2 regions of the Kribbella sp. NPDC002412 genome follow, and region 2 is predicted to be linked to the other one. Evidence: riboswitches for the same ligand, from Rfam matches in the RefSeq annotation. Region 2 holds a riboswitch; the other holds the start of a gene.
The links. A riboswitch is a leader RNA that binds a small molecule or an ion and turns the genes downstream of it on or off. The one in region 2 is predicted to bind FMN.
Positions count from the first base shown of each region.

Region 1: it holds a riboswitch for FMN, as region 2 does, so the genes downstream of both, ribD (bifunctional diaminohydroxyphosphoribosylaminopyrimidine deaminase/5-amino-6-(5-phosphoribosylamino)uracil reductase RibD) here and ribB (3,4-dihydroxy-2-butanone-4-phosphate synthase) in region 2, are expected to answer to the same signal.

Region 1 is NZ_JBSFBL010000062.1:10,020-25,369, reverse strand. It holds gene ACWCOV_RS35075 (MFS transporter) at 9-1,151, shown strand; FMN riboswitch at 1,209-1,342, shown strand; gene ribD (bifunctional diaminohydroxyphosphoribosylaminopyrimidine deaminase/5-amino-6-(5-phosphoribosylamino)uracil reductase RibD) at 1,480-2,508, shown strand; gene ACWCOV_RS35065 (riboflavin synthase) at 2,509-3,120, shown strand; gene pnuC (nicotinamide riboside transporter PnuC) at 3,117-3,785, shown strand; gene ACWCOV_RS35055 (bifunctional 3,4-dihydroxy-2-butanone-4-phosphate synthase/GTP cyclohydrolase II) at 3,787-5,025, shown strand; gene ribH (6,7-dimethyl-8-ribityllumazine synthase) at 5,025-5,495, shown strand; gene ACWCOV_RS35045 (class I SAM-dependent methyltransferase) at 5,500-6,129, shown strand; gene ACWCOV_RS35040 (MFS transporter) at 6,156-7,316, shown strand; gene ACWCOV_RS35035 (hypothetical protein) at 7,579-8,544, opposite strand; gene ACWCOV_RS35030 (helix-turn-helix transcriptional regulator) at 8,606-9,574, shown strand; gene ACWCOV_RS35025 (MarR family transcriptional regulator) at 9,562-10,047, opposite strand; gene ACWCOV_RS35020 (NAD(P)-dependent oxidoreductase) at 10,115-10,753, shown strand; gene ACWCOV_RS35015 (anthrone oxygenase family protein) at 10,753-11,262, shown strand; gene ACWCOV_RS35010 (P1 family peptidase) at 11,187-12,167, opposite strand; gene ACWCOV_RS35005 (MBL fold metallo-hydrolase) at 12,166-12,867, shown strand; gene ACWCOV_RS35000 (phosphoribosyl-ATP diphosphatase) at 12,908-13,171, shown strand; gene hisG (ATP phosphoribosyltransferase) at 13,218-14,066, shown strand; gene ACWCOV_RS34990 (PH domain-containing protein) at 14,077-14,544, shown strand; gene ACWCOV_RS34985 (aldose 1-epimerase family protein) at 14,522-15,350, opposite strand, start outside.
Region 2 is NZ_JBSFBL010000007.1:56,471-71,820, forward strand. It holds gene ACWCOV_RS07820 (sugar-binding transcriptional regulator) at 1-396, opposite strand, end outside; gene ACWCOV_RS07825 (apiosidase-like domain-containing protein) at 422-1,921, opposite strand; FMN riboswitch at 1,974-2,107, shown strand; gene ribB (3,4-dihydroxy-2-butanone-4-phosphate synthase) at 2,145-2,822, shown strand; gene ACWCOV_RS07835 (transketolase family protein) at 2,806-3,771, opposite strand; gene ACWCOV_RS07840 (transketolase) at 3,768-4,760, opposite strand; gene ACWCOV_RS07845 (sugar phosphate isomerase/epimerase family protein) at 4,757-5,752, opposite strand; gene ACWCOV_RS07850 (carbohydrate ABC transporter permease) at 5,761-6,657, opposite strand; gene ACWCOV_RS07855 (carbohydrate ABC transporter permease) at 6,654-7,568, opposite strand; gene ACWCOV_RS07860 (ABC transporter substrate-binding protein) at 7,578-8,882, opposite strand; gene ACWCOV_RS07865 (nucleoside hydrolase) at 8,879-9,751, opposite strand; gene ACWCOV_RS07870 (FGGY-family carbohydrate kinase) at 9,898-11,301, shown strand; gene ACWCOV_RS07875 (cupin domain-containing protein) at 11,543-12,277, shown strand; gene ACWCOV_RS07880 (Gfo/Idh/MocA family protein) at 12,274-13,452, shown strand; gene ACWCOV_RS07885 (dihydrodipicolinate synthase family protein) at 13,449-14,603, shown strand; gene ACWCOV_RS07890 (sugar phosphate isomerase/epimerase family protein) at 14,600-15,350, shown strand, end outside.

The DNA of each region.
Region 1 (15,350 bases), on a different contig from region 2:
GGCGGGTTGTGGCGGCTTTGGCGGTCACGACGACGGTGGGGTACGGGGTGCTGACGTATGCGTTCAGTGTGTTGCTGGGGCCGATGTCCCGCGAGTTGGGGATCTCGACGACGACCGCGGTGGGGGCGTCGACGGTGGCGGTGCTGGTGACCGGGCTGATGTCGATTCCGGTCGGGCGGTGGCTGGACGCCAGGGGCGGGCGCGCGTTGATGACGGGCGGGTCGGTGCTCGCGGCGGTCGCCGTACTGGGGTGGTCGCAGGTTCAGAACGCGGTCCAGTTGTACGGCGTCTTCGTGGGGATCGGGATCGCGTCGGCGATGGTGCTCTACCCGCCGGCATTCGCGGTGGTGGTTGCGGTGGCACGGCCGGAGTCGCGGACGAACGCAATCCTCACGATCACGCTGGTCGGCGGCTTGGCGAGCTCGATCTTCATCCCGTTGACCGGCCAGCTCGCCGACGCGCACGGCTGGCGGGGGACCCTCCAGATCCTCGCGGCGGTGCTCGCCGCGACCACCATCCCGTTGCATGCCCTAGTGGTACGGCGGACCACACCGCAGCCCGAGCGGGGTCAGCCAAGAGCCCCACGCCACGCGATCAGAGATCCCGGGTTCTGGGTGCTGGCCGGCTCCTTCGTGGTGCACAGTGCGGCCTTGGCAGTGATCTCGGTCCATCTCGTGCTGTACCTGATCAGCCTCGGCCACCGACCGGCCACCGCGGCGACGCTCGCCGGGCTGCTGGGCCTGTTGTCCGTGACCGGACGGCTCGTCGCGAGTGTCTCGGCGCGGTGGTTGCCAATGGCTACCATCACCGCGCTCGTCCTGACCGTGCAGGGCGTGGCCATCTCGTTGCTGCCGGTAGCGGGCAAGGAGATCGCCGGGGCGGTCGTCTGCCTGACGCTGTTCGGCCTCGGGCTCGGGGTGTCGTCGATCGCGACGCCGGCGATCCTGCTGGACCGGTACGGCGCCGACGGGTTCGGCACCATCTCCGGGATCCTGACCACGCCGGTCACCATCGCGAAGGCGGTCGGCCCGCTGGCCGGGGCGGCGCTGGCCGAGGCGTTCGGCTACCGGCCGCTCATCCTGACGGTCGCGGCGGCCTGTCTGACCGCCGCGGCCGGGCTCGCCGTCACGCAGCGGATGCCCAGGATGTGACCTGGGTCCTGGCCGGCTGGACTGGTGGTGGCACACTTGAAGTACGAGTGAACCCACTCGCGTGCTCCGGGGTCGGTGTAATTCCGAGCCGGCGGTGACAGTCCGCGACCCGGCCGCAGCAGTCGAGCGGCCGGTTGACCTGGTGGAATTCCGGGACCGACGGTGAAAGTCCGGATGGGAGGCGCACGCGATCGGCGGGTGCGCTCTGACGTTCGGCAACGCGACCCACAAGGTCCGCCGCGACCGCGGCAAGCGACCCCGGACGGCAGTGCGTGTGCGCCGGTTGTCACGAACCCCGGAGTGCGTCCGTGACAACGAGGGACCGTGAGTGAACAACGCTTCGCCGATCGACGTCGCCTGGATGCGGCGTGCGGTCGAGCTGGCCGCCAAGGGCATCGGCAGCACGCACCCGAACCCGGTGGTCGGCTGTGTCGTCACCGGCCGCGACGGGCATCCGGTCGGTGAGGGTTTCCATGCCGTTGCCGGTGGCCCCCATGCCGAGGTCGTGGCGCTGACCATGGCCGGTGATCGGGCCCGCGGCGGTACGGCGTACGTGACGCTCGAACCGTGCAACCACACCGGCCGGACCGGGCCGTGTGCCGACGCGTTGATCGAGGCCGGTGTCGCCCGCGTGGTGTACGCCGTACCGGACCCGAACAAGCAGGCGGCCGGCGGCGCCGAGACGCTGCGGAACAAGAACATCCAGGTGGATGAGGGCGTGCTGCAGGAGGAGGCCGAGGCGGTCAACCATGTGTGGCTGCACAGCGTCCGGATGGGCCGCCCGTTCGTCACCTGGAAGTTCGCCACCACCCTGGACGGGCGCTCGGCCGCCCCGGACCGGAGCAGCAAGTGGATCACCGGGCCGATCGCCCGCGCCGACGTGCACCGCAAGCGGGCCGAGTGCGACGCGATCGCGGTCGGCACCCAGACGGTGCTGGACGACGACCCGGAGCTGACGGTCCGCGACGAGCACGACGTACCAGCGGCTCGGCAGCCGCTGCGGGTCGTGGTCGGCGACCGGGAGATCCCGGAGACCGCGCGGGTCCGCAACGACCGCGCGGAGACGCTGATCCTGCCGACGCACGACCCCGCCGAGGTGCTCCGGCAGCTCGACGACCACCACATCCGGCACCTCTGGCTCGAGGGCGGCCCGACGCTGGCCGCCGCCTTCCTCCGCGCCCAGCTGGTCGACCAGATCGTCGCGTACGTCGCCCCGGCCGTGCTCGGCTCCGGGTACGCCGCGATCGGCGACCTCGGCGCGGAATCGATCGACCACCTTCAGCGGTTCAAGCTAGCGGACGTCACCCGTCTCGGCGACGACGTCCGGCTGACCCTGACTCCTCTTGGAGGGAAGTAGATGTTCACCGGCATCATCGAAGAACTCGGCGCCGTCGAGTCGCTGGACCTGCTGGACGGAGACGCCGCCCGGCTCACCATTCGGGGCCCGAAGGTGACCGAGGACGCCCGGCACGGCGACTCGATCGCGGTCAACGGCTGCTGCCTGACGGTGATCGAGCACGGTGACGGCGTCTTCACCGCCGATGTGATGCGCGAAACGCTGAAGCGGACCAGCCTGGGCAGCCTGGACAAGGGCTCGAGCGTCAACCTCGAGCGGGCGGTCACGGCCCACGCCCGGCTCGGTGGGCACATCGTCCAGGGCCACGTGGACGGCACCGGCACGATCGCGAGCCGGACGCCGGCCGAGCACTGGGAGGACGTCCGGGTCGCGACCACGCCCGAGATCCTCAAGTACGTCGCCGAGAAGGGCTCGATCGCGATCGACGGCGTCTCGCTGACCGTCACCGACGTGGACGACGCGACCGGCACGTTCGGGGTCAGCCTGATCCCGACCACGCTCGAGCTGACCGTGCTCGGCCGCAACCAGGTCGGCGACACCGTGAACCTCGAGGTCGACGTGATCGCCAAGTACGTCGAGCGGCTGCTCACCGCCAAGGGAGGGGACCAGTGATCGACTGGTTGCTGCACTCGGAGGTGGAGATCGCCGGCTCGCCGGTGCTCGTCCGCGAGATCGTCGGCAACGTGTTCGGCCTGGGCAGCGCCCTGTTCGGCATGCGCCGGCTGGTCGCCGCCTGGCCGGTCGGCATCGTCGGCAACGTGCTGCTGTTCACCGTCTTCGTCGGCGGGATCTTCGACACCCCGCAGGACAAGGACCTCTGGGGCCAGGCCGGTCGCCAGGTGTTCTTCGCGCTGGTCAGCCTCTACGGCTGGTACCGCTGGTACCAGACCCGCCACGGCGGCGCCGGCAAGGCGGTGCAGCCGCGCTGGGCGACCGCCCGCGAGCGGCTCGAGCTGCTCGGGTTGGCCGTCGTCCTCTACGCGATCTCGTACTTCGTCCTGCGCGAGCTCGGCTCGTGGGGACCGCAGTGGGACGCGTGGATCCTGACCGGGTCGATCCTGGCGACGTACGGGATGGCCCGCGGGTTCGTCGAGTTCTGGCTGATCTGGATCGCTGTCGACGTGGTCGGCGTACCGCTGCTGATCCAGGCGAAGTTCTACCCGTCGGCGACGATGTACATCGTCTACGGGCTGTTCTGTGTCCTCGGGTTCGCCTCCTGGTGGCGGATCCAGAACCAGGAGCGGACCGTGGCTCCGGAACCAGTGGTGGTGGGCTGACATGGGTGACGTGCTGAAACTCGACACGATCGAGCATGCGATCGACGAGATCCGGGCCGGGCGGCCGGTGATCGTGGTCGACGACGAGGACCGCGAGAACGAGGGCGACCTGATCTTCGCCGCGTCCAAGGCGACGCCGGAGCTGCTGGCGTTCCTGATCCGGTACAGCTCCGGGGTGGTCTGCGTCCCGATGGAGGGCGCCGAGCTGGACCGGCTCGGCATCCCGCTGATGACCCCGCACAACCGGGAGCGGATGCGGACGGCGTACACGATCTCGGTCGATGCCCGCGACGGCATCAGCACCGGCATCTCGGCCGCCGACCGGGCCCGGACGATCCGGGTGCTGACCGACTCCGCGTCCGAGCCGTACGACCTGGTCCAGCCGGGGCACGTGTTCCCGCTGCGCGGCCGCGACGGCGGCGTCCTGGTGCGCCCCGGGCACACCGAGGCGTCGATCGACCTGGCCCGGCTGGCCGGGCTGACGCCGGCCGCGGTGATCTCGGAGCTGGTGAACGACGACGGCACGATGAAGCGCGGTCCGGAGCTGCGCGAGTTCGCCGACGAACACGGGCTGGTGCTGGTGTCGATCGACGATCTGATCCGCTACCGGCGCCGTACCGAGAGCCAGATCCAGCGGGTCGCGACCACCACGCTGCCGACCCAGTACGGCGATTTCGTTGCCCACGGCTACCGGAACATCGTCGACGGGTCGGAACAGCTGGCGCTGGTCCGCGGCGATATCGCAGACGGGCCGACGCTGGTGCGGCTGCACTCGGAATGCCTGACCGGCGACGTGTTCGGGTCGCTGCGGTGCGACTGCGGTCCGCAGCTGGACGAGGCGCTGCGTCAGGTGGCGGCCGAGGGCGGTGTCGTCGTGTACCTGCGCGGGCACGAGGGTCGCGGGATCGGCCTGCTGCACAAGCTGCAGGCGTACGAGCTGCAGGACGCGGGCCGCGACACTGTCGACGCGAACCTGGACCTCGGACTGCCCGCGGACGCCCGTGACTACGGCACCGGCGCGCAGATCCTGGCCGACCTCGGCGTCACCTCTGTCCGGCTGCTGACCAACAACCCGGACAAGCTGGCCGGCGTTCAGGGCTACGGCATCGACGTGGTCGAGCGCCGCAGCATCTCGATCGACCCGACCGAACACAACCTGCGGTACCTGCGGACCAAGCGCGACCGGATGGGCCACCACCTGCCCGCCGGTGTCCTCGCCGAAGAGAACGGAGCCGGCTGATGTCGGGCAGTGGAGCACCCACCATCGAGACCCCGCGGGTCGACGGCGCCCGCGTCGCGATCGTCGGAGCACAGTGGCACCCGAAGGTGACCGACGCCCTGGTGGCCGGCGCGATCCGCGCGCTGGACGAGTCCGGCGTCACCGACTACACCGTGATCCGGGTGCCGGGATCCTTCGAGCTCCCGGTCGCGACGTTGCACGCGGCAAAGAGTGGGTACGACGCGGTGATCGCCCTCGGAGTCGTGATCCGCGGAGACACTCCGCACTTCGAGTACGTCTGCCAGGCCGCGACCGAGGGCCTGATGCAGGTCGGCGTGACCACGGGCGTCCCGATCGGCTTCGGCGTACTGACCTGCGACAACGACCCGCAGGCGCTGGACCGCGCCGGCCTCCCGGACAGCCGCGAGGACAAGGGCTACGAAGCAACCCAGGCCGCGCTCTCGACCCTGGTGGCCATCCGTAGTCTTTAGCCTCATGGACTGGCACCGCTGGCACGGCGACTACGACGTACCCGGTTCGTTCCTCGCGCGGCGTCTGGAGGTTGTGCAGGCGCAGCTCCGGCTGGCGCTGGACGCTGCGCCGCCGGGTCCGCTGACGGTGGTGAGCCTTTGCGCGGGCGAGGGCCGGGACTTGCTCGAGGTGCTCCCAGAGCATTCACGCCGAGACGATGTGCGGGCTCGGCTGGTCGAGCTGGATCCACGCTGTACGGCGGTTGCCGCCGAGGCGATCCGGGTCGCGGGGCTGGCCGACGTCGAGGTGGTCGAGGGCGATGCGGCGCTGACGGATCAGTACCAGGGGCTGGTGCCGGCGGACGTCGTACTGGCGTGTGGGGTGTTCGGCAACATCGTGGACGCGGACATCGAGCGGACCGTCGAGACCTGTCGGCAGTTGACCAAGAGCGGCGGCACGGTGATCTGGACTCGGCACCGGGGTGCGCCCGACCGGGTGCCGGCGATCTGCGGGTGGTTCGAGGAGCGCGGGTTCGAGCGGGTGTTCGTGTCCGATCCGGAGGCTGGCTTCGGGGTCGGCGTACATAGGTATGGCGGGGTGCCCGAGCCGCTGGTGCTGGGGCGGAGCATGTTCACGTTTGTGCGCGACCTGTGAGGTACCGGCCGCTGGTTTGGTTGGCGGTGGCAACGTTCTCGACGGGGATCGACGGGTATGTACTGGCGGGGTTGTTGCCGGCGATCGCTTCGGACTTGCGGGTTGTCGAGGCGGCGGCCGGCCAGCTGGTGTCGGCGTTTGCGTTGACGTCGGCTTTGGCGGCGCCGTTGCTCAGTACGGCGACCAGCCGGTGGGAGCGGCGTCGTACGATCGCGATCGCGTTGGGTGTGTTCGTGGTGGGGAATCTGATCGTCGGGCTCGCGCCGACCTATGCGGTGGCGCTCGGCGGGCGGGTGGTGGCGGCGCTGGGCGGATGTCTGCTCAACGCTGCGGTTACTGGCTATGTGATCGCGCTGACGCCGGCCAAGCACCACGGCAAGGCGCTGTCGTTCGTGCTCGGCGGGTGGATGGCGGCGACTGCCCTTGGCGTGCCGCTTGGTCTGGTCATCGGGCAGTCGAGTTGGCGGTTCCCGATGATTCTGGTCGCGGTGGTGGGAACGGTCGCGTTGGCGGGGATCGTGCTCAGGCTTCCGCGCCTGCATCTTCCCGCCGGGACGTTGGCCGACCGGCTGCGTCCGCTCGGTCAACCGCGGCTGCTGGCCGGGCTGCTCGTCACGACGGGCATCCTCTGCAGCAGCTACATCTGCTTCACCTACGCCACGCTGATCCTCGAACCGGCGTTCCCCGCCGAGTGGATGATCATCCTGGTCATGTTCGGCTACGGCCTGGCCAGCATGCTGGGCAACGCGGTCACCGGTCGGCTGACTGACCGCTTCACGGCGCTCCGCGTGCTGACCGTCGTACTGATCGGGCTGTTGCTGGATGCTGCGTTGGCTGCGCTGGTGTTCAAGGTCAGCGGCGTGCTGGCGGTCGCGGGCCTGCTGTGGTTCTTCGCCGCCGGCATCGGCAACGGCGGCGCGGCCGTCCCCCAACAGGCCCGCCTAGCCGCCCTGGCCCCCGACTCCGCAGCCATCGTCATGGCCCTCAACGGCAGCGCCATCGCCCTCGGCTGCGCGCTCGGCAGCGCCCTAGGCGGCGTAGCCCTCGCGGCCGGCACCCCCGCACCCGCACTACCGGCGGTCGCCGCGCTGATCCTCGCCCTAACCCTGGCCCTCCACCTGATCCTCGCGAGGGGCTCGGTCCTCCCAACGCACGCTACCCAGCCCCTCCTTCGCCGCGGCCGCTAGGAACTGATTCCGACCAGGTCGTCGGCCGCCCCTTCAACCAGGGCGCGGCGGCTGAGTCCCGCTCCGCATCCAGCAAGGCTGTGGTTGTGACCGCGGCGGTCCCACCGCCGATCGGAGGGGTATCCGTCCGACCTGTGGGTTCTCCCCTCGTGTACCAGGGGAGAACCCACACCACGGCCGGATATCCCCTCGAGTGATGCGTTGCCGGCGGCCGCCGGCGGCAGGCAGGCAGCAGTGGCTGCGTGGCGGGCGTGGGGAGGGGCTAGCTGATGCGCGTGTGTTGCATTTTCCAGTTGGGGATCCAGGTTTGGCCGCCGTCGGTGGAGAAGGCTTGTTCCCAGGCGGCTTTGTCGGTGCCGGGGGTCCAGGTGAAGCGGACGTCGATGGGTTGGCCTTCCCAGACGTCGGGGCCTTCGAAGATTCCGGTGCCGTCGGCGGTGAAGGAGCCGATGACCGGGGTTTCGAGTTGGCCGCGGAGGCTGTTGATCCAGTGGATGGCCCACGTCTTCGATGAAGGGTTGTAGATCCGCAGGGTCGCGCCGCGGAAGCCTTCGGTCGGGAACCAGCCCTCGTCGAAGCTGACCGCGCCGTCGAAGTACGACCAGACCTCCATGGCCGACTCGACGTCGTACCACTCGGCCGGTGAGCCCAGCGCGGGCTTGCGACGGCTGTTGTGCATGTCCCACCGGCCGACGAGGAAGTCGAAGTCATCGGTCAGCTTCGGTACGTCGAGCGCAGGCGGCGGCGTGTCCCGGCGGGTGAAGTCCATGACCCAGTTGAGTTCCCAGGTCTCGCCGCCGTCGTTGGAGTAGCACTGCTCCCAGTGCGCGGTCCGCTCGGTGATGTCGGACCACTCGTAGCTGACCATCACCTTCTGCCCGTTCACCTCCTCGTCCGCACCGATGAGCCGGCAGGAGGTGCCGTCCTCCGTCCAGCCGCCGCGCACCGGCGGGTAGAGCTCCATGGTGCGGCCGTCGATCCACCAGATGCTCCACTCCTTGGCCACGGGGTCGAACAGCCGCACGGACATCCCGTACGACGACCTCGTCGGGAACCGCATCTCGTCGATGCTGATCGCTCCGTCGAAGTGCGTGCGCGCCGTCGTGGTGCCCTCGAACTCGTTCCACTCGTCGCAGCCCACGAAGACCTGCTTCAGGGTTCGGTGCCGGACGTCGAAGTACCCGTTCAGGAAGTCGAAGTCGCCGGTCACCTTGGTCCATGTCGTCATGCAGCCAGCATCCGATCGATACCTGACAGCGCGTGGCAGTGTTCGGAGCTAACCTCGAGACATGCGTTCGAGCCGGCTGCTGTCGATCCTGCTGTTGCTGCAGACCCGCAGGCAGCTGACCGCGCGTGAGCTCGCCAATGAGCTGGAGGTGTCGCTTCGCACGATCTACCGCGACGTCGAGGCGCTCGCGGCGGCGGGCGTGCCCGTGTACGCCGACCAGGGCAGAGCCGGCGGTTATCGCCTCGTCGAGGGGTACCGCACGAAGCTGACCGGACTCACCGAGCAGGAGGCGGCCGCGCTGTTCCTCGTCGGCATGCCTGGCGCGGCCGCGGCGCTCGGCCTCACCGCGGAGACGAGTGCGGCCGAGCTCAAGCTGCTGGCCGCGCTCGCCCCGGACCAACGCGACCGAGCCGGCCGCTTGAAGAACCGCTTCCACCTCGACTTGCCCGCGTGGTACCAGGACGCCGAGAACTCGCCACACCTGTCCGCTGTCGCCGACGCCGTCCTGCATGACCGCCGGATCAAGGTCCTGTACCGGCGCTGGGAGGCGCCCCGCGAGGTCGAGCGCGTGCTCGAGCCCTACGGCCTCGTGCTCAAGAACGGCGCCTGGTACGTCGTCGCCGCCACACCCGGCGGGATCCGGACCTACCGGGTGTCCAGCATCCTCGAGCTCACCCCGACCGACGAGGAGTTCGAGCGTCCGGCCGACTTCGACCTCCCCGGCTTCTGGCAGGAACGCCTGGCCGGGTTCGACCAGACCCGCTTCACCGGCGAGGCCGTCGTACGCGTGTCGTCCCACCTCGCCGCGCACATGCACGACGTGTCCTTCCCGATCCTGGTGAAGGCGGTCGCCGCCGCCGACCCGGCCGAGGACGGCAGCGTGACCGTCACCATCCCGATCGAGTCCGTCGGCAACGCGGCCGCCACCCTGTCCCGCTTCGGCAACTCCCTCGAGGTCCTCGATCCACCAGAACTACGAGCCGAGCTGGCAGCGCTCGGCCGCACCCTGCTGAACCTCTACGAATCCTGACCCAAGGTCTCGGTCGCGGATCGGCCGGCCTCGGTGCTGCGCCGGAGGAAACCGGCGATCAGTTCGAGTTCGTCGTCCGAGTAGTCGGCCAGTACGTCGTCCATCGCGCCGAGCATCGGCTGGTAGAGCCGGAAGACCTCCATCCCGCGGTCCGGCAGGACGCGGATGCTCACGCTGCGCCGGTCCCCGCGGGCGCGGTCCCGGGCGATCCAGCCGGCCCGCTCGAGCCGATCCAGGATGCCGGTCAGCGTCGCCGGGTGCAGGCCGGCCTGGCGGGCCAGCGCGCTCGGGGTCAGCGGACCCTTCCGCGCGAGTACGTCGAGGCAGTCGAGGTCGACGTCCTTCAGCGCCAGCTTGCCGCCGACCTGGTGGTTGAGCAGGGCGAGCTGGATCCGCAGGTCGCGCAGCGCGGCCTTGACCTCGTTGCCGATCCGCCGGCGGTGACGCGCGTCACCCGGTTGTGTCTGTTCCATATATTATGAGTTCCGTACTATATGAGTTGCAGATGACCTGACTGACGATAGCGCAGGAGGAGTACAGATGAGGCTCACGGTTTTCGGTGCGACGGGCGGGATCGGCGGTCACGTCGTACGGCAGGCGCTGGATGCGGGGCACCAGGTGACGGCGGTGGTTCGGGCGTCGTCGTCGTACGACGTGGCGCATCCCGCGCTGGAGGTGTTCCGGGTTCCCGGGCTGACCTCGGCCGAGCCGCTCGTCGAGGCGGTGGACGGCAGCGACGCGGTCATCTCCGGTGTCGGGCCGCGCGGGCGCAAGGACGGGCCGGTCGCCTCCGGCAGCACGCACTCGATCCTCGCCGCGATGGCGAAGACCGGCGTACGGCGCTTCGTCGCGGTGAGCGCGGCGCCCCTCGGCCCGGCCGCTCCGGACGAGAGTTTCGTCAACCGGCGTCTGCTGCTGCCGATGATCAACGCGTTCGCCGCCGACGTGTACGCCGACCTGCGGGTGATGGAGGCCGACATCGAGGGCAGCGACACCGACTGGACGATCGTGCGGCCGCCGAAGCTGACCAGCAAGGCGCTGACTGGCACCTATCGCACGGTCGTCGGCGGGACGGTCTCGCGTGGCTACACCGTCTCGCGCGCCGACGTCGCCCACCTCATGCTGGCCCTCCTCACCACGCCGGCGACCATCAACCAGGCAGTTGGGGTGGCGTACTGATGGACAGGCTCGTGCGTACCGCCAGTCTGCTGTTCACCGGCCTGTTCGCCGGCTTCCTGCTTGGCGTCCTGGTGCTGGAGAACTCCTTGCGCGGGTACGGCGCTGAGGTCTACACGCAGGTGCGTCAGGTCGAGTTGGACGCCCTCGACACGCTCGCGTCGGTGACGCTGATCCCGGCGATCATCACGACCGTGGTCCTGGTGGTGCGGGCGCGGGGTAGTCACCGCCGGATCGCTCTCCTCGCCACCGGGTTGCTGTTGCTCGTGTTCGTCACATCTCTCGCGATCAACCTGCCGATCAACGCGGAGCAGGCCGACTGGGTGGTTCAGAGCCCACCGGCGGACTGGGCCGCGGTGCGGGATCGGTGGCAGGTAGCGCACCTTGTCCGCACCGTCGCTGCCGTGGTCGCCTTTGGTGCTCTGGCTGTCGGTAGTCAGCTGAGCAGGCCGGCGGACCCCAAGCGGGAGACGAGAACGTCGTGGGCGACCGCTCGAGCGGTGCGGCCCTGAAAGCCAGTGGTGGTCGTGGCCATGGTGAGGGAGTTGAGGAGAGCCTCCTCGGTTGACTCGATCGTGGCCTGGAATACCGGGCGCAGGCCCTTCTCGGCAAAGGAGCGACCGGCCTGAGTGGTGAAGGCGATGGCGTAGTCGCCGCTGCCGGGGGCGTAGTCGGAGCCGACGCGGGACATCGCGAAGACCGCGCGGCGGGCGACGCGGCCCAGTTGGCGGGCGTCGAGAGGGAGATCGGTGGCGACGACGATCATGCAGGAGTTGCCGTCGGCATCGAGCGGTGCGGCCGGGATCTCGGCGCCGCGGACGGTCAGCGTGCCGGAGAAGTTGGCTTGGACCAGTACGCCGATCGTCCCCGAGCCGACCGTCCGGGACGCCGTACCGATGCCGGCCTTGAAGCCGAGGGCCGTCGTCCCGGTCCCGGCGCCGACGCAGCCCTCGGCCGGAAGCGCGGAGGAGGCCGAATCGAGCGCGGCGTGGACATGCGAGGGCGTGATCGGGCGGCTGCGGATGTCGGAGAGATGGCCGTCGTTGGTCTCGCCGACGACCGGGTTCAGGCTGGTCGCGCGCGGGTTCCGGTCGAGCAGCCAGGTGAGCAGCGCGTCGGCTACCCGGAAGACGCTCAGCGTGCCGGTCAGCAGGATCGGTGTCTCGATCACGCCCAGCTCGTCCACCTGAGTCGATCCGACCAGCTTGCCGTACCCGTTGCCGACCGCAACCGCCGCCGGGAGGCCGTCCGCGTACGAGGACGGCACGATCGCGGTCACGCCCGTCCGCAGGTCGCCCGCGGAGATGGTCGTCTGGCCGACGCGCACCCCAGGCACGTCGGTGATCGCGTTGAGCGGACCGGTCGGCAGCGTGCCCATGGCGATGCCGAGGTCGCGGACTCTCCGGGGAGTTTGCATGGCAGCTATCGTCGGCCAGGTGCTGGAACAGCTGAACGGCCGGGTGTGGCTCTACCCGCATGATCCCGACCCCGACGCGATCCGCCCGTCGGTCGCGGTGATCGCCGACGACCGGGGGAGCGTCGTGATCGACGCCGGCAACAGCCCCGAGCACGCACGCGAGATCCAGGCGGCGATCGCCCAGGCAGGCCTGCCCGCCGCCCGTTGGCTGGTCTACACGCACCACCACTGGGACCACATCTGGGGAGCGTGTGCCTGGGACGACGCCACCGTCGTCGCGCACGCGGCCGCCGTCGAGATCCTGACCAACGAGGCCGAGCGCCCGTGGAGCCACCGCTACCTGCACGACCAGGTCCAGGCGAACCCCAGACTCGGGCCCAGTTTCCGCGCCCGCGCCCTCGCCGTCCCCGAATGGACGGACTTCCGGATCGTCCTTCCGGACCAGACCTTCGACGACACGCTCACGCTGCCGACCGGCGTCGTACTGCGTCATGTCGGTGGCAACCACGCGCCCGACTCGCTGGTCGCGATCGACTCCGGCGTGATCCTGCTCGGCGACGCGTTCTACCCGCCGCCGTTCCACCTGCGCTCGGAGTCCGACACCATCGACCACGGCATGGTGAAGCGCCTGCTGGCCGAGAATCACACCTGGTACGTCGACGCTCACTCACCGCCACGGGGTCCCGGTAGACGGACCTGACCGGACGCCGTCACCACCGGGCCTCTAGGCTGGGCGCGCGATGAAGACCTTTGAGGAACTGTTTGCCGAGCTGGGCGAGAAGGCGCTGACGCGGCCGGAGGGATCCGGGACCGTGGCGGCGCTGGATGCCGGCGTGCACGCGATCGGCAAGAAGCTGGTCGAGGAGGCCGCCGAGTCCTGGATGGCCGCCGAGTACGAGAGCAAGGAGCGGGCCGCCGAGGAGCTGTCCCAGCTGCTCTACCACGCGCAGGTGATGATGCATGCGCTCGGCCTGGACCTCGACGACGTGTACCGACATCTGTAGGAGCTGATCCCGCACACCATCGGTTCACTTCAGAAAGGGCAGTGTCATGCTGCGCGTCGCAGTACCGAACAAGGGCTCGCTGAGCGAGGCCGCCATCGAGATCCTCTCCGAGGCCGGCTACAAGCAGCGGCGGACCACCAAAGACCTGACTCTGACCGACGCCGCGAACGAGGTCGAGTTCTACTACCTGCGCCCCCGCGACATCGCCGTGTACGTGGGCGAGGGCACCCTCGACGTCGGGATCTCCGGCCGTGACCTGGTGCTCGACTCGCACGCCGACGCCGAGGTGATCATGGAGCTCGGCTTCGGCGGGTCCACGTTCCGGTTCGCCGGTCCGCCCGGGGCCGCGAGCTCGATCAAGGACCTGGCCGGCAAGCGGATCGCCACGTCGTACGCCGGAGTCCTGACCGACCACCTGGCCGACCACGGGGTCGACGCCTCGGTGGTCCGCCTGGACGGCGCGGTCGAGTCGGCCGTCCAGCTGGGCGTCGCGGACGTGATCGCGGACGTCGTCGAGACCGGTACGACGTTGCGCCAGGCCGGGCTCGAGGTGTTCGGCGACCCGATCCTGAAGTCCGAGGCGGTGCTGATCAAGCGGCACGGCGTGCAGACCCCGCCGAACGGGCTGCAGCAGCTGGTCCGCCGGCTGGAGGGCGTCCTGATCGCGCGGAACTACGTGATGATGGACTACGACATCCGCGCCGAGCAGGTCGACGCGGCCACCGCGGTCGCGCCCGGCCTGGAGTCGCCGACGGTGTCCCCGCTGCACCGGCAGGGCTGGGTCGCCGTCCGGGTGATGGTGCAGCGGGCCGACGCGCAGCGGATCATGGACCAGCTCTGGGAGGTGGGCGCGCGTGCCATCCTCACCACGGACATCCACGCCTGCCGGATCTGACGTGAGTCCGGTGTCCGACCCTGACGATCGGCTGTTCACGTTCCACCCGCGGATCGTCGCGTTGATGGCCGGCGGGATGGGACTGTCGCTGATCGCGGTGTTCGGGGTGATCTGGTTCCGGTTGTCGGAGGACTCCCGGGACACGTTCAGCTGGTTCCAGCGGCTGACGCTGCTGGCGTTCTTCGGCGCGGTGCTGTGGATTCTCTACCGGATGACGACGCTGCGGGTGTCGGCGTACCCGGACCGGCTGCGGGTGCGGAACGTCTTCAAGTCGTACACGCTGCGGTGGGAGGACGTGACCGCGCTGCGGTTCAAGCCGGGGGACGCCTGGCTCCAGCTGTTCGATGCCGATGGCAACCGGCTGGGCATCCTCGCGATCCAGGCTGCGGAAGGCCTCCGCGCGAGCAAGGCGGCCAAGGAGCTGGCCGCCGTCGCTCGCGCGCAGGGCGCCGGCCCTAGACCGACACCCGGAACGTAGTCGTGTGGGAGTCGCCGGGCTCGAGGACCACCAGGTTCTGCCCGGTGATGAACGCGTTCGGCGGACACGTCATCGGCTCGACGGCAAGCGCCGTACGCCCGATTGCGCCGCCGGTGTAGAGCTGCAGCCAGGCCGTGTCGCTGGTCAGGACCGACCGGGCGCCGGTGTCCGGATCGGTCAGCGTGACCGACCACGTGCTGCCGCCGAGCCCGGTGAACGCGTTGTCGATCTCGAGGTCCCCGATCACCCGGCCCGTGCTGAAGTCGTACGGCGAGTCGTGGATCGGCGACAACCCGATCGGCGTCATCCGCTCCGGCGACACCTCCAGCCACTCGGCCGCCCGGAACTCCAGCACGCACTCGTCGATCGACCGCCCGACACTCAGGTACGGATGGGTCCCATACCCGTACGGCGCATCGCTCACGCCGGCGTTGGTCGCGGTGGCGGTCACCGTGAGCCCGTCGGAGCCCAGCTGGTAGCGGAGCCGCAGCTCGAGCTGGTGCGGGTACCCGGGCTGGCCGTGCAGCCGGTGACCGGCCTCGACCACGGCCGGGTCGGCGCCGTCGTCCACCCGCTCCCAGTTCGCCCAGCGGGTCAGGCCGTGGATCGCGTTCTGCCGGCCCGGCTCGGTCAGGTACAGCTGCTGGTCGACGCCCTCGAACGTGTATTTCCCGTCGGTGATCCGATTCGGCCACGGGAACATGTGCTGCCCGATCCCGGCACGCGCCGGCTCGTCCTCGCCGTACCCGAGCAGCACCTCCCGCCCGTCGTACGTGAGCCCGCGAAGGCCGCCACCGACGCTCACC
Region 2 (15,350 bases):
GACCGCGCTGATCAGGGTCTCACTCCAGGACGAGATGCCGATGACGTGCCCGCCGGTGAGCGTCATGTCGATGTACGCCGCCGCCCCCGAGCCGAGCGCCGGGAGCACGTCGTCGGCCACGCCGAGGGTGTCGACGACGACCGCGTCCCGCAGTCCGTACCGCCCCTGGAGCTCGTCCTCGAGGTCGCTGTGCACTCCGCTCGGCATGGTCACCACGGTGTGCACGATGCCGACCTCGACAGCCTGCTTGAGCATCCGCGAGACCCGCGCCTGGGACAGGTTGAGCTCGGCCGCGATCTTGGGCTGCCGGATGCCCTTCTCGTGGTACATCCGGGCCACCTTCGCCAGCAGCCGCAACTCGTCCAGCCCTGGCTGGCGCACCGCGCGGTTGTTCACGTCGAGACCCCCTAACAGACGACGACTATAGGTCAGCCAGGCAGATGTACACGCGCGGCTGTCCACCGGCGTCGGGCAGGACGTCGCGCGGCGAGTCGCGCTTGCCGGTCGCCACCACCGAGCCGTCGCGAGGGTCGATGATCGTGTACGGCAGCGGCACGTCCTCGTCGAACACCGGCACCGTGCCGCCGTGCTCCCGGTAGATGATCAGCAGCCGGCCTGGCACGCTCAGCGCCCGGCCGGAGATGACCCGGGTCCAGTCCGGCTCCATGTCGGTCGTCGGCAACCCACGCAGGATCTTGGTGAGCAGACCGACGTACGACGACCCCTCGAAGCCGACCGCCTCCCGCCAGCCCGCGCCCGGCGCCGCGAAGTAGTCCGAGTGCCCCGGCTCGTCCGGATGCAGCTTCCACTGCCACAGGCTGCCGGCGCCGTAGACGACCCCCATCGTCCCGCCCCCGCAGAGGTTGCTCCACGCCTCGTGCCCCTGCCACCAGCCGGCCGCGACCCCGGTCCGCCCGGTGTTCTCGTACGTCGGTTCGCCGTTCGCGATCGCCTTGGCGGGCTGGTTCCGCCACATGTCGGCGACCCGCTCGGGCACGTGCTCGCCGGTGTGCCCGGTCTGGCACCACTGGAAGTCCAGCCAGTCGGCGTCCTGGTGGGCGTCCGCGTGGATGTGCGGGCGGTAGTGGATGCCGGTCGGCTGCGCGTAGCAGTCCGTCGCGTGGACCTCGGCCCCGCCGGCTGCGATCTGGGGTTCGCGGCCCGAGCCGTCCCCGCCGACCAGGTAGATCGCAGGTCGAGCGCCGTACCGGGCGACCAGGTAGCGGCAGTAGCGGGCGTACTCGGCGGGCGGTACGACGGTGCCGGCGACGTCGAGGCCCTTCCACCCGAAGCCGTGGAAGACGGGCTGGAGCACCGGGACCAGCCCGTGCTCGACCAGGATCCGGAGCAGTTCGTCGAGGTACTGGAAGTAGTCGATGTTCGGCTGGTTGAGGTGGCCGTCGGCGAGGTCCTCGAAACCGACCGCGAAACCCTCGTCCTGGGTGCGGTCGCGCGGGCCGACGGCCCGCATGTCCGGCTGGACGGTCATCAGCAGGACCGCGTTGAACCCCTTCGCCTGCCGGTCGGCGGCGTACTCCCGGACCTGCTCCGGGGTCGCCCGCCAGGGCAGCGCCCACGCCGTGTCACCGGCGAGGATGGCGGGCGTGCCGTCCGCGTGCACCAGGCTGCGGCCGCCCGGCGACATCTGCCAGAAGCCGTGCGCGTAGAACGGGTTGTCCTGCTCAGGATCGGCGGACTCCACGTCGAGCACCCCGTGGTCTGAGCCACTGGTCCACGTCCAGCGACCGGGCAGCGGCGCGGCGAAGCGGACCCGCCAGCTGTCACCGCCGTCCCAGAACGCGGGCCGGCGCAGCCGGAGGCCGCTCTCGTGCTCGAAATCGGCCCACTCCTCGGCGGCGTACGGCTCGGCGTGGTTGCGGGTCAGCGCCAGCTCGACCTCACGCCAGACTGAGATGGACATGACACTCCAAGGGTGGTTGGGACGGATAGACTGAGCGGCGAACAGCAAGACCACACGTGCTCTGGGGTCGGTGAAATTCCGAGCCGGCGGTGACAGTCCGCGACCCGCAGGTCCGCAAGGAGATGCGGTTGACCCGGTGGAACTCCGGGACCGACGGTGAAAGTCCGGATGGGAAGACGCACGTGGCAGGTCTTCGCGTGCGCTGCCGTCGCTCGAGCCGGACGTGCCCGCGGAGCTTGTCGTTGCCCCGGAGTACCAGGCCGAGAGGACAACGACCGTGCACTCCGCGACAGCTACCACGCACCTGGACACCATTCGGCGCGCGGTCGACGAGATCGCCCTGGGACGGCCCGTCGTGGTCGTCGACGACGAGGACCGGGAGAACGAGGGCGACCTGACCTTCGCCGCGAGCCTGGCGACCCCCGAACTGATGGCGCTGCTGGTCCGGCACACCAGCGGATACGTCTGCGCACCGGCCGCGCCGGAGATTCTCGACCGGCTCGAGCTGCCGCTGATGGTGCCGGACAACCAGGACAGCCTGCGGACCGCGTACACGGTCTCGGTCGACGCGGGCAGCGGGATCGGGACCGGCATCTCGGCCGCCGACCGGGCCCGGACCGTCCGCGTACTGGCCGACCCGGCGGCACAGCCCACGGACCTGATCCGGCCCGGTCACATCCTCCCGCTGCGTGCCGTGGCGGGCGGTGTCCGGCAGCGGCCCGGTCACACCGAGGCCACCGTCGAGCTCGTCCGGCTGGCCGGGCTGCCGCCGGTCGGCGTGATCGGCGAGCTGATGAACGACGACGGCACCCTGATGACCGGACCCGACCTGCGCGCGTTCGCCGACACTCACGGTTTCGCGATGATCTCGATCGCCGACCTGATCACTTACTTGTCTTGACCAGTTGCCGCGCGGAGTCCGCGATGCCCTCCGGCGACAGGCCGTAGCGGTCCAGCAGGTACCCGGCCGAGCCCGTGGGCGCGAACTCCGGGATCCCGAGGATCGACACCCGGGCCGGGTGCTGCTGTACGACGGTCTCGGCCACCGCACCGCCGAGGCCGCCACCGGACACCGCCTCTTCGGCGGTGACGATTCCGGCCGTCTCCCGCGCGGCCGCGACCACGGCCTCGACGTCGAGCGGTTTCACGGTCGGCATCGACAGCACCCGGGCCGAGATCCCTTCGGTGGCGAGCTGTTCGGCCGCGGCCAGCGCCCGCCACAGCACGGTGCCGTTGCTGATCAGCGTCACGTCGTCACCGGCCCGGACCGTGATCGCCTTGCCGAGCCGGAACTCGTAGTCGTCGGCGTACACCTTCGGCACGCTCATCCGGCTGACCCGGATGAACACCGGCCCGTCCGAAGCCGCCGCCCAGCGCAGCGCCGCCGCGGTCTCGATCGGGTCGGCCGGCACGATCACGGTCAGGTTGGAGATCGCCCGCAACCACGCGATGTCCTCGATCGAGTGGTGCGTCGGGCCCAGTTCGCCGTACGCGACGCCCGGGCTCATGCCGCAGAGCTTCACGTTGGTGTTCGAGTAGGCGACGTCCGCCTTGATCTGCTCCAGCGCGCGGCCGGTCAGAAAGCAGGACGCGGCCGAGACGAACGGGATCCGGCCGCCGTTGGCCAGCCCGGACGCGACCCCGACCATGTCCTGCTCGGCGATCCCGACGTTGATCAGCCGGTCCGGGAACGCCTTGCGGAAGCTGTTCAGCTTGCTGGACCCGACCGAGTCGTTCACCACCCCGACGATCCGGTGGTCCGCGTGCGCGAGCTCGGCGAGCGTCTCGACGTACGCGTCCCGGCAGTCGTACCGCGGCTGGTCGGCGATCGAGGTGTCGACGATGCTCATCCACGTCCTCGCTTCGCTCCGGGCGCGGATGAGACACGAAGCGGACTGTGCTTGATGATGCCCTCGCTTCGCTCGGTCATTAGATGCTCCTTGGCGTATCCGGGAACAACAGCGTCCAGCTCGGTCAGCGCCTGCTGGAACTCCGCCGCGTCCGGCACCCGGTGGTGCCAGGCGACGTTGTTGCTCATGAACGAGATCGGGTGCCCCTTGTGCGTGTGGGCGATCACGAAGGTCGGCTTGCCGGGCCGGAAGGGCACAGCGGACAGCACGTCGAGGAGCTCGCCGTGGTCGTGGCCGTTCACCTCCACCACCGCGAACCCGAACGCCATCGCCTTCTCCGGCAGCGGATCCAGGTCGTTGGTCTCCTTCGTGGTGGCGCCCTGCTGCAGCCGGTTCCGGTCGACGATCACGGTCAGCCGGTCCAGCTGGTACTGCGAGGCCGCCATCATCGCCTCCCAGTTGCTGCCCTCCTGCAGCTCGCCGTCGCCGACCAGCACGTAGGTACGGCGCATCGACACGTCCAGCTTGGCCGACAGCGCATGCCCGACCGCGACCGGCAGCCCGTGCCCGAGCGGACCGGTGTTCGCCTCGACCCCGCCGACCTTGTTCCGGTTCGGGTGCCCGTTGAGCGCCGACTCGGGCTTGAGAAAGGTGGCGAGCTCGTCCACCGGCAGGAACCCGAAGGCCGCCAGCGTGGTGTAGAGCGCTCCGGCGACATGCCCCTTGCTCAGGATGAACCGGTCGCGCTCGGGATCGGTCACCGTCTCCGGCGTGATGCCGAGCACCGCGCCGTACAGGGTGGCCAGGATGTCGATGGCGGAGAAGTCACCGCCGATGTGGCCGGCACCGGCGTGGTGGACCAGCTTGAGGTCCTGGATCCGGATCTGCCGGGCCGCCTCGGCGATGTGCGCCACCTGCTCGGCCCGGCTGCTGTGGATCGGCAGCCTGCCCAGCACCGGCATCGTCGTGTGTTCGACGGTCAGACTCATGCGATCTCCGCCATTGAGCTCAGCAGGACCTTCTGGACCAGCTTCTGGGCGGCCAGTGCGTCGTGTGACGCCTGCGCCGCGGCCAGGGCCTGGTCGTCCAGTACGTCGAGCGCGTGGTGCACCGCCTTCAGGAAGCGGATCGCCTGCTTGGCCGCCTCGACGCTGTCCTCGCGGAACGGGAACTGGTCCAGCTGCCAGACACCCTCCCAGTTGTTCTTGCGCAGCGTGTGGAAGAACTCGAACGTCTCGACCAGGTGCACCGAGCCGACCACCATGTCGTCGTCCCAGCCGCGCAGGTTGTCGTTCACGTCGATCGCGAACAGCCGGTTGTAGTCGATCGCCAGCTGGGCGGCGTCGGCCGGCGTCTCCTGGCCGTACAGCGAGTGGCCGAAGTCCAGCAGGATGCCGAGGTTGGGCAGGCCGATCTTCTCGATCCCGAGCAGGGTCCGGGCGACGTTCGGGAAGATGATCTTCACCCGCGGCTCACGCGGTTTGTACTCGATCACGAAGTTGATGTCCGGGTGCGCCGAGACGAGCTCCTTCAGGCCGTCCAGCGCCAGGTTCCAGATGTCGTGGTAGTCCACCTGGAAGGGGTAGTCCCAGCCGTCCTGGCCGGGCCAGAGCTTCACGTAGGAGCAGCCCAGGTCCTTGGCCAGCTCGGTCGCGTTGTGCATCAGCTCCAGCGCCTGCTTGCGGACGCCGGGGTCGGGGTTGGTGAAGGATCCCTTGACGAAGTCGCGGGTGTAGATCTCCGGGGTGATCGCGATCGCCTTGAGGTTGTTGCGCTTCAGCGCCTCCTTGACCTCGTCGAGCGTCCCGTCGTACCCGGCGAACGGCCAGTTGAGATCGACGACGGACAGGTCGCCCACCGCGCCGGCCCGGTCGATCTGTTCGAGCAGTCCGACGGGTTCGCCGTACCCGTCGGTGGCGTAGCGGTCCTTGTACGTCGCGAAGTGCCAGATACCCGCGCCGAAGACCGGCATGTCAGTCATGGTTGTTCCTAACCTTTGAGAGAGCCGGCGGTGAGGCCGCCGACGATCCAGCGCTGCAGGAGGGTGTACGCGATCAGGATCGGCACCACGGCGATCAGGATGCCCGCCGCGAGTCCGGTGTTGTTGTTGGCGAACTGGCCCTGGAAGTTGAGCAGCCCGACCGGGATCGTCTTGTTGGCGTCGGAGTTCAGCAGGATCAGCGCGAACAGGAACTCGTTCCAGGTCGCCACCGCGTCCAGGATCGCGACCGTGACCAGGGCCGGCAGGGACAGCGGCAGGACGATCGTGAAGAACACCCGCCAGTCGCCGGCGCCGTCGACCTTGGCCGCCTCGATGATCTCGTCCGGGATCTGCCGGAAGAACGACTGCAGCACCAGCACCTCGAACGGGATGCCGAAGGCCAGGTACGGCCCGATCAGCCCGAAGATGCTGTCGGTGGCGCCGGCTTGGCGCATCATGATGAAGACCGGGACGATGGTGATGTAGATCGGGATGGTCAGCCCGAGGAACACCGTGAACATCACCGTCGTGCGGAACTTCATCCGCAGCTTGGCCAGCGCGAACCCGAGCATCGCCGAGATCAGCACGCCGAGCGGCACCTTGAGCAGCGCCAGCAGCGCGCTGTTGCGGTAGGTGGTGGCGAAGTTGCCGATCCCCCAGGCGTCCTTGAAGTTCGACCAGGTGAACTGGTCCGGCCAGGACAGCGGCCCGTTGCCGATGAAGTCCGACAGCGGCCGGACGGCGGTGATCACGAGCAGCGCCAGCGGCGAGATCCAGAACAGCGCCACCACCACGAGCACCAGCGTGATGACCAGGCCCTTGCGGCCCTTCGACTCCTGACTGACAGGTTCTGTCTCGTTCGGTACGACGGGCGCGTCCACCCGGACCGGCGCGATCGAGGTCATGACGCCTCCTTCGTTTGCGACCGGACGTACGGGATGCCGACGGCGATCGCGACCAGGGTGATCACCACGGCGATCGCGGTGCCGTACCCGGCCTGGTAGTACTGGAAGACGTTGGCGTACATCCACGTCCCCATCACCTGCGTCGCCGTGCCGGGTCCGCCGTACGTCATCGCGTAGATCATGTCGAAGACCTTGAACGAGTCGATCAGCGACAACGCCAGCACGATGTAGTGGGCCGGCCGCAGGCTCGGCATCGTGACGTGCCAGAACTGTTGCCACCGGCTCGCGCCGTCGACCGTCGCGGCCTCGTAGAGCTCGTTCGGGATCCCCTGCAGGGCGGCCAGGTAGAGCAGCATCGGGAAGCCGGTGCGCAGCCAGATGGCCGGCACCAACACCGCCCACAACGCGGTCGAGTCCTGCCCGAGCCACGGCTGCGCCAGCCCGTCCAGCCCGATCAACCGCAGGAACGAGTTGATCGCGCCGTACTGCGGGTTGTACAGCCAGCCCCAGATCGAGGCGATCGAGACCAGCGGCAGCACGGCGGGCGTGTAGAAGATCAGCCGCAGGATCGGCTTGCCGTGCACCTTGCCGTTCAGCGCGATCGCCAGCGCGAGCCCGAGGATCGTCGGGAACGCGATCGTCACGACGGTCCAGATCACGTTGTTCCGGACCGCCGTGACCACGACCGGGTCCTTGGGCAGGTCGACGTAGTTCTGCAGCCCGACGAAGTTGTACGTCGCGCTCAGGCCGTCCCAGTCGGTCAGGCTGAACCACAGTGACGACAACGCCGGGTACACCAGGAACGCGACGTACACCACCAAGGCAGGCAGGGCGAACAACCAGGGTGACCACTTGCCACCGCGCTTGGCCTTCGCGGCCTTGGCGGGCTTGGACAGTGCGACCGTCGCCATCAGCCCGACTCAGCCCTTCGCCCAGGCGGAGACGATCTCCTGCATCTTCTTCGCCGCCGCGTCCGGCGTGACCGAGCCCTGCAGCAGGTCGCTCTGCACGCTGAAGTACTGGTCGGCCTCCTTCTTCGGGAACGCCTGGTCCTGGATCGTGTAGAAGGGGTTGCTCCCGTACTTCTGCGCCCACTCCGCCGACAGCGGCAGCGCCTTCGGGTCCGGCTCGGCGCCCTTGACCGTCGAGGCGCTGACCTGCATCGCCTTCTGCGTCTCGGGCTGCACGATGAAGTCGATCAGCGCCGCGGCCTTGTCGGCGTTGCCCGACTTGGCGTTGATCATGTAGCCCTCGACGAAGCCCGAGTGCCGGGCCGGCTTCTGGTCGGTGGGCAGCTCGAAGTTGCCGAACGCGGCCGGGCTCTTCTTCGCGGACAGGATCGCAGCCGCCTCGGTCCACGGCCCGGTGATCGTGTACGCCGTCTTGCCCTGCACGTACGCCGGTTCGATGTCGGCCGGGTCGAGGCCCAGCGCGCCCTGCGGCAGCCACTTCTTGTCCTGCCACTTCTTGAACAGCGCGAACGCCTCGACGACCTCGGGCCGGTCCCAGCTCTCGTCACCGGTCAGCAGCTTGTCGTGCAGCTCCGGCCCGGCGGTGTGCTCGAGCAGGTACTCGAACAGCCGCATGATGTCCCAGCCGTACTTGCCGCCCAGCCCGCACGGCGTGACGCCGACCGCGACCAGCTTGTCGTTCATCGCCTCGAGCTCGGCGTACGTCGTCGGCGGTCCGCTGACCCCGGCCTTCGCGAGCAGCGACTTGTTGTACCAGGCGCCGATCCCGAGCGAGACGAACGGCACCCCGGTCTTCACGCCGTCGAACGTCATCCCGCCGATCGCCGCGGTGTTGATCTTCGAGTCCCAGCCGTACTTGGAGTAGTACGGCGACAGGTCGAGCGCCTGCTTGGCCTTCGCGAACGGCGCCCCGATCTGGCCGCCCCAGATCCGCCAGACATCCGGGCCCTTGCCACCGAGCAGTTCCGTGCGCAGCTTGTCCGGGTACACCGCCGCACCCGAGCCGGGCAGGCTGTCGACGGTCGTCGTGGTGCCGTTCTGCGCGTCGAACTTCTTGACCTGCGCCTTCAGCAGCCCGATCGTCTCGTCGGCCTCGTAGGTGAACAGGCGCAGGTTGTTCGAGGCCGCGCCGGTGGCGCCGCCGCTCCCGCTGGTCGACGCGCCACCGCCGGTGCAGGCGGACAGGCCGACGCCGGCAGCGGCGGCGGACGTGAGACCGAGGAATCCACGGCGGGTGAAGGTGTTGCCTGTCATGAGTTGCTCCTTTGGCGGGCAAAGCGGCGGATCTTGGCGAACATGTCTTCCAGCAGGAACCGGACGTCGACCTGTTCGCAGACGCTGATGGGGTTGTCGGTCCCGGGCAGGTACCAGCCGTCGACGCCGAACCGCGGCGCCGGCCGGACCCGCATGTCCCCGCTGCGCGGGTACAGCATCAGGGCGATCGCCGGCGAGTCGCCGAGGGACCGGGACTCGATCGGTTCGCCGTGGTAGGTGGCGTTCCACTCGTGCAGCTGCTCGATCAGATACTTGCCGAGCGGCCCGGCGTCGCCGATCTTCTCGTCGAGCTCCGCGTAGCTCACCGAGACCTTGGTGTAGACGTCGCTCGGCACCTGCCAGACCGTCATCCCGGAGCCGAACACCACGTTCGCGGCGTGGATGTCGTTGGACAGGTTGAACTCGATCCCCGGGTACGACGTGTAGCCGTCGTACCCCCGGCCGCCGATCCAGATCACGATCACGTCCCGGCGCACGATCTCCGGGTCGAGCAGGATCGCCGAGGCCATGTCGGTCAGCGGGCCGAGGAACGACACGAACAGCGGGTCGTCCTTCGAGGCCAGCTTGGACTCCTCGATGATCAGCCGCGCGCCCGGGGAGTCCAGCGGAGTCTGCTCGTCCGGAATGCCGGTCGGCGCCCCGTCCGCGACCGGGACCTGGCCGGTCAGGTCCATCAGGTCCAGCAGCAGGTCGATCTCCTCGCGCGACTCCGCCATGCTCCGGTCCGACCGCCGGGTGCCGAAGTGCGCGGCGATCAGCCCGCGGATGTCGAAGGTGGGCGACAGCAGCCCGTGCACGATCGCGAACTGGTCGTCCGCCTCGTTCTTGGCGTCCGTGTTGATGATCACCCGACGTCTGCTCGGCTTCGCCACCCTGAGATCCCATCTCGAATAGATATTCAGTAGTGCATAACCTGTCGACCTGAGTTTCACCACGGCGCTAGAGTCCCGTCAAGACCTCAGTTGAAAGTTGTCGAACCGGAAGGGCGCTCGACGTGGGTGGATCTGCGGTGCTTGCGGTCGACCAGGGCACGACCAACTCCAAAGCGCTACTCGTCGCCGCCGACGGATCCGTGCTGGCGACCGGGTCCGCTCCGGTCGGCCTGTCGACACCCCAGCCGGGCTGGGCGGAGCAGGATGCCGAGGACATCTGGCAGAGCGTGCTGACGGCGATCTCCGCCTGCCTCGCGTCTGCGGACGGTGTCGACGTCGTCGGGGTCGCCTTGTCCACGCAGCGTGAGTCGGTCGTCGGGTGGAGCGGCGCGGGCGCGGCGGTCGGGCCGGTCATCGGCTGGCAGGACGTGCGGACCACGGCCTGGTGCGCGACCCTTCCCGCCGAGCTTGATGTGCTGGTCCGCGAGCGCACCGGACTGCGGGTGGACGCGATGTTCTCCGCGCCCAAGCTGCACTGGCTGCTCAAGAACTCGAAACCCGATCGCGTCGGCACCGTCGACTCCTGGCTGGTTCATCGCCTGAGTGGTTGCCAAGAGCATCTGATAGAAGCGGGCAACGCGTCACGCACCTTGCTGTACGACGTTCTGGACCTCGACTGGTCCACGTCGTTGCTCGAGGCCTTCGGCGTACCGCGGTCGGTGCTGCCGGAGGTCCGGCCGTCGAACGGCGGATTCGGCCACACCAAAGGCGTTCCGGGGCTGCCCGACGGGATCCCGATCGTCGCCGTCCTGGCCGACTCGCATGCGGCGATGTACGGGCAAGGATGCACGCGGGCCGGGATGATCAAGGCGACGTACGGTACCGGGTCGTCCGTGATGACGCCGGTCGACGCGTTCGTCGCCGACGGGTGCACGCTCGCGTGGCTGACGGATCAGCCGCTCTACGCGCTCGAAGGGAACATCGTGTCGTCCGGCGCCGCGCTCGCCTGGACGGCCGGCATGCTCGGGCTGCCCGACGTCGGCGCGCTGGTGGAACTCGCGGACACCGTGCCGGATGCGGGCGGCGTCGTACTGGTGCCGGCGTTCGCCGGGCTCGGGGCGCCGCACTGGGATCGCAACGCCCGCGCCGCGCTGACCGGGATGAGCAGTTCGACCACTCGCGCCCACATCGCGCGGGCGTCCGTGGACGCGGTCGCGCACCAGATCTGCGACATCGTCGACACCATTCCGGGTACGCCTGGACGGCTCCGGGCCGACGGCGGGGCCACCGTCTCCGGTCTGCTGATGCAAACCCAGGCCGATCTGCTCGGTCACCCGGTCGAGGCGTCCGATGTTGCCGAGGTCAGCGCGCTCGGCGCCGCCGAGCTGGCCTGGACCGCCCTAGGCGAAGCCACTGGCTGGGCCGACAAACGCTCCGCCCGAGTCTTCGAACCGGGACTCGACGCCGGCTCCCGCGCATCCCGCCGCACCACCTGGTCACAGGCCGTCGCCGCCGTCCGCACCTGACCGTCCGGTGCCGACCGACAGGACGTATATACCCACTGCCGGCCGCCGTCCCGCCTGCGCGGCGTGAGTTTCGGCGCGACTGGGGGAGGACCTCCTGTCGGAAAGCACCCTGCGGGGTTGACCGGATGCGGTCGGACATCGCTTTCCGTTACAGGTTGACTCGTCGTGACAGCCCACCTAAGGTTGCGGTCACAAGGCCTGGAAAGCCCTTTCCAAGGCTCACGGCGAGGGAGGCTCCGGCATGTGCGAGTTCGAGCCCGGTGCTGCGGTCGCACTCCCGGGCGGGATCGGCATCTCGCGGCTGACGGTGTACGACGTCGAGGCCCCGGACGGCCTGGTCGGCGGGACGCCGCACGTCCACCTCGCCTGCTCCGAGGGGTACTACGTGATCGCCGGCACCGGCGCGGTCCAGACGCTCACGGCGAAGGGCTTCACCGAGACCCCGCTGCAGGCCGGCGCCGTGGTGTGGTTCGACCCCGGCACCATCCACCGGCTGGTGAACGGCGGCGGGCTGCAGATCCTAACGCTGATGTCGAACTCCGGTCTCCCCGAGGCCGGCGACGCCGTGCTGACGCTGCCGCCCGAGCACCTGGCCGACCGCGAGACGTACCTGAAGGCGACCGCCCTCACCGGCGAGGGTGAGGCGCGGACCGCGTCCGCGATGGCCCGCCGCGACCTCGCGCTCGACGGTTTCGCCGTACTGCGGGAGACGTACGAGGCGCAGGGCCCGACGGCGCTCGACGACTTCTACGCGGCCGCGGTCCAGCTCGTCCAGCCGCAGCTCGCCGACTGGCGCCGTCGCTGGGAGCAGGGCGCACGCCGGCTCGCCGACGAGACCGGCGCCGCGCTGGACGCCCTCGAGGCCGGTACGGCGCCGCACCTGCAGACCGCTGAGCTCCATCGACTACCCGCCCCCACCGAGTTCGGCCGGCACGGCATGTGCGGTCGCCTCGACATCTACGACATCACTTCGTGAGAGGCAAGACTGTGAACGAGCGACGCATCGGCATCGTGATGAACGGAGTCACCGGCCGGATGGGCCTGCGCCAGCACCTCGAGCGCTCCATCGTGGCGATCCGTGAGCAGGGCGGCATCCCGGCCGCCGACGGCACCATGATCGTCCCCGAGCCGATCCTGGTCGGCCGCAACGAGCTCAAGCTGCGCCGGATCGCCGAGAAGTACGAGCTGACCCGGTGGACCACCGACCTGGCCGAGGCGCTTGCCGAGCCGGACGTGGAGATCTACTTCGACTCCCAGCTGACCCAGCTGCGCGAGAAGGGGGTCCGCGCGGCGGTCGAGGCCGGCAAGGCCATCTACTGCGAGAAGCCGATCGCCGAGGGCCTGGAGGCCGCCGTCGACCTGGCCCGCCTGGTCCGCGACTCCGGGCTGAAGAACGGCGTGGTCCAGGACAAGCTGTCGCTGCCCGGCCTGCGGAAGCTGAAGCGGCTGGTGGACGGCGGGTTCTTCGGACAGATCCTCTCGGTCCGCGGCGAGTTCGGCTACTGGGTCTTCGAGGGCGACTGGCAGGAGGCGCAGCGGCCGTCCTGGAACTACAAGTCCGAAGAGGGCGGCGGCATCATCGTCGACATGTTCTGCCACTGGCGGTACGTGCTCGACCAGATCTTCGGCCCGGTCAAGTCCGTCTACTGCCAGGGCGCGACGCACATCCCGACCCGGTACGACGAGCAGGGCCAGGAGTACACCGCCACCGCGGACGACGCGGCGTACGGCGTCTTCGAGCTGGAGGGCGGCATCGTCGCCCAGATGAACTCGTCCTGGGTGACCCGGGTGTTCCGCGACGAGCTGGTCGAGTTCCAGGTCGACGGCACCGAGGGCAGCGCGGTCGCGGGGCTGCGCCGCTGCCGGGCGCAGCACCGGTCGGCGACGCCGAAGCCGGTCTGGAACCCGGACCTGCCGGCCACCGAGCAGTTCCGCGAGCAGTGGGCCGAGGTGCCGGACAACGAAGAGTTCGACAACGGCTTCAAGGTGCAGTGGGAGATGTTCCTGCGGCACGTGGTCGACGACGCGCCGTTCACCTGGGACTTCGTCGAGGGCGCCAAGGGTGTGCAGCTCGCCGAGCTCGGCCTGCAGTCGTGGCGCGAGGGCCGCAAGCTCGAGGTGCCGCCGCTCGACATCGAGGGCAAGCTGTGACGCTCTCGCTCGAGCTCCCGCTGGACGGCGGCCTGTCGTCCTACCGGCTGGTGGGCGAGCCCGTTGCCCAGGGCACCTACGAGCCGGCCCGGTCGCGGCTGGCCTTTGCCGCAGCCCATGTTGTAGCGGACCCCCTGGGCGACAACTCGCCGGGACAGCCTGCCGTGGTCGACTGGGAGCACACGCTGGAGTTCCGGCGGCACCTGTGGTCGCTCGGGTTGTCGGTCGCCGAGGCGATGGACACCGCGCAACGCGGGATGGGGCTGGACTGGCCGGCGACGCAGGAGCTGATCCGGCGGTCCGCCACGGAGGCCCCGAACGGCCGGATCGCGGTCGGCGTCGGCACGGATCAACTTGCTGCGGGCAACCACTCGCTGGAGACCGTGATCGGCGCCTACGAGGAGCAGCTGGCCGTCGCCGAGGAGGTCGGCGCACAGCCGATCCTGATGGCCAGCCGGGCCTTGTGCGCGGCGGCGACCGCGCCGGACGACTACCGGAAGGTGTACGACCGGCTGCTGAGCCAGTCCTCCCGGCCGGTGATCCTGCACTGGCTGGGCGCCATGTTCGACCCCGCGCTCGACGGCTACTGGGGCAGCGACTCGCTCGACACCGCCGCCGACGTGGTGGTCGAGCTGATCTGCGACAACACCGCGAAGGTCGACGGCATCAAGGTCTCGTTGCTCGAGGCCTCGCGTGAAGTTGCCCTGCGCAACCGGCTGCCCGAGGGCGTGCGCCTCTACACCGGCGACGACTTCAACTACCCCGCCTTGATCAAGGGCGATGACGACGCCTACAGCGACGCGCTGCTCGGGATCTTCGCCGCGATCGCCCCGGCGGCCGCGGCCGCGTTGAAGGCGCTCGACGACGGCGACCTGCAGCGGTACGACGAGGTGTTCGAGCCGACCGTTGCGCTGTCCCGGCAGATCTTCTCGGCGCCGACGTACTACTACAAGACCGGAATCGCCTTCCTGGCCTGGCTGAACGGCCACCAGCCCGGGTTCTCGATGGTCGGTGGCCTGCAGACCGGGCGGTCGCTGCCGCACCTTGCGGACACCTTCCGGCTCGCCGACCAAGCCGGCGTACTGACGAATCCGGAGCTGGCCGTCTCGCGGTTCCGTCAGCTGCTGCGTGTGGGTGGTGTAAACGCGTGAGCCGCTACAGCCTGAACCAGGCGACGACGAAGTACTGGCCGCTCGAGGACGTCGTGGCGGCCAGCGCGAAGGCCGAGCTGTCCTGGATCGGCCTGTGGCGCGAGCCGATCCAGGAGTACGGCGTCGACAAGGCGGCCAAGCTGGTCGCGGACGCCGGCCTGAAGGTGTCGTCGCTGTGCCGGAGCGGATTCTTCACCGCGACCGACCCGGTCGAGCGGAAGGCGAAGATCGAGGACAACCGCCGCGCGATCGACGAGGCGGCGACGATCGGGACCTCCGTGCTCGTGCTCGTCAGCGGCGGCCTGCCGGCCGGGTCACGGGACATCGACGGGGCCCGGGCGATGGTCCGGGACGGGCTGGCCGAGCTGGCGCCGTACGCCGAGGAACGTGGCGTGAAGCTCGCGGTCGAGGCGTTGCACCCGATGTTCTGCTCGGACCGGTGCGTGGTGTCGTCGCTGTCCGGGGCCCTCGACCTGGCCGAGCAGTTCCCGGCGACGCAGGTCGGCGTGATCGTGGACGCGTACCACCTGTGGTGGGACGCGGACGTGTACCGGCAGATCGAGCGGGCCGGGGAGCGGATCCTGTCCTACCAGGTGAGCGACTGGGTCGTCCCGCTGCCGGAGGACACGCTGCTCGGCCGCGGCATGATGGGCGACGGCTCGATCGAACTGCGCCGGCTCCGCGAGGCCTGCGACGCGGCCGGGTACGACGGCCCGATCGAGGTCGAGATCTTCAACCAGAAGCTGT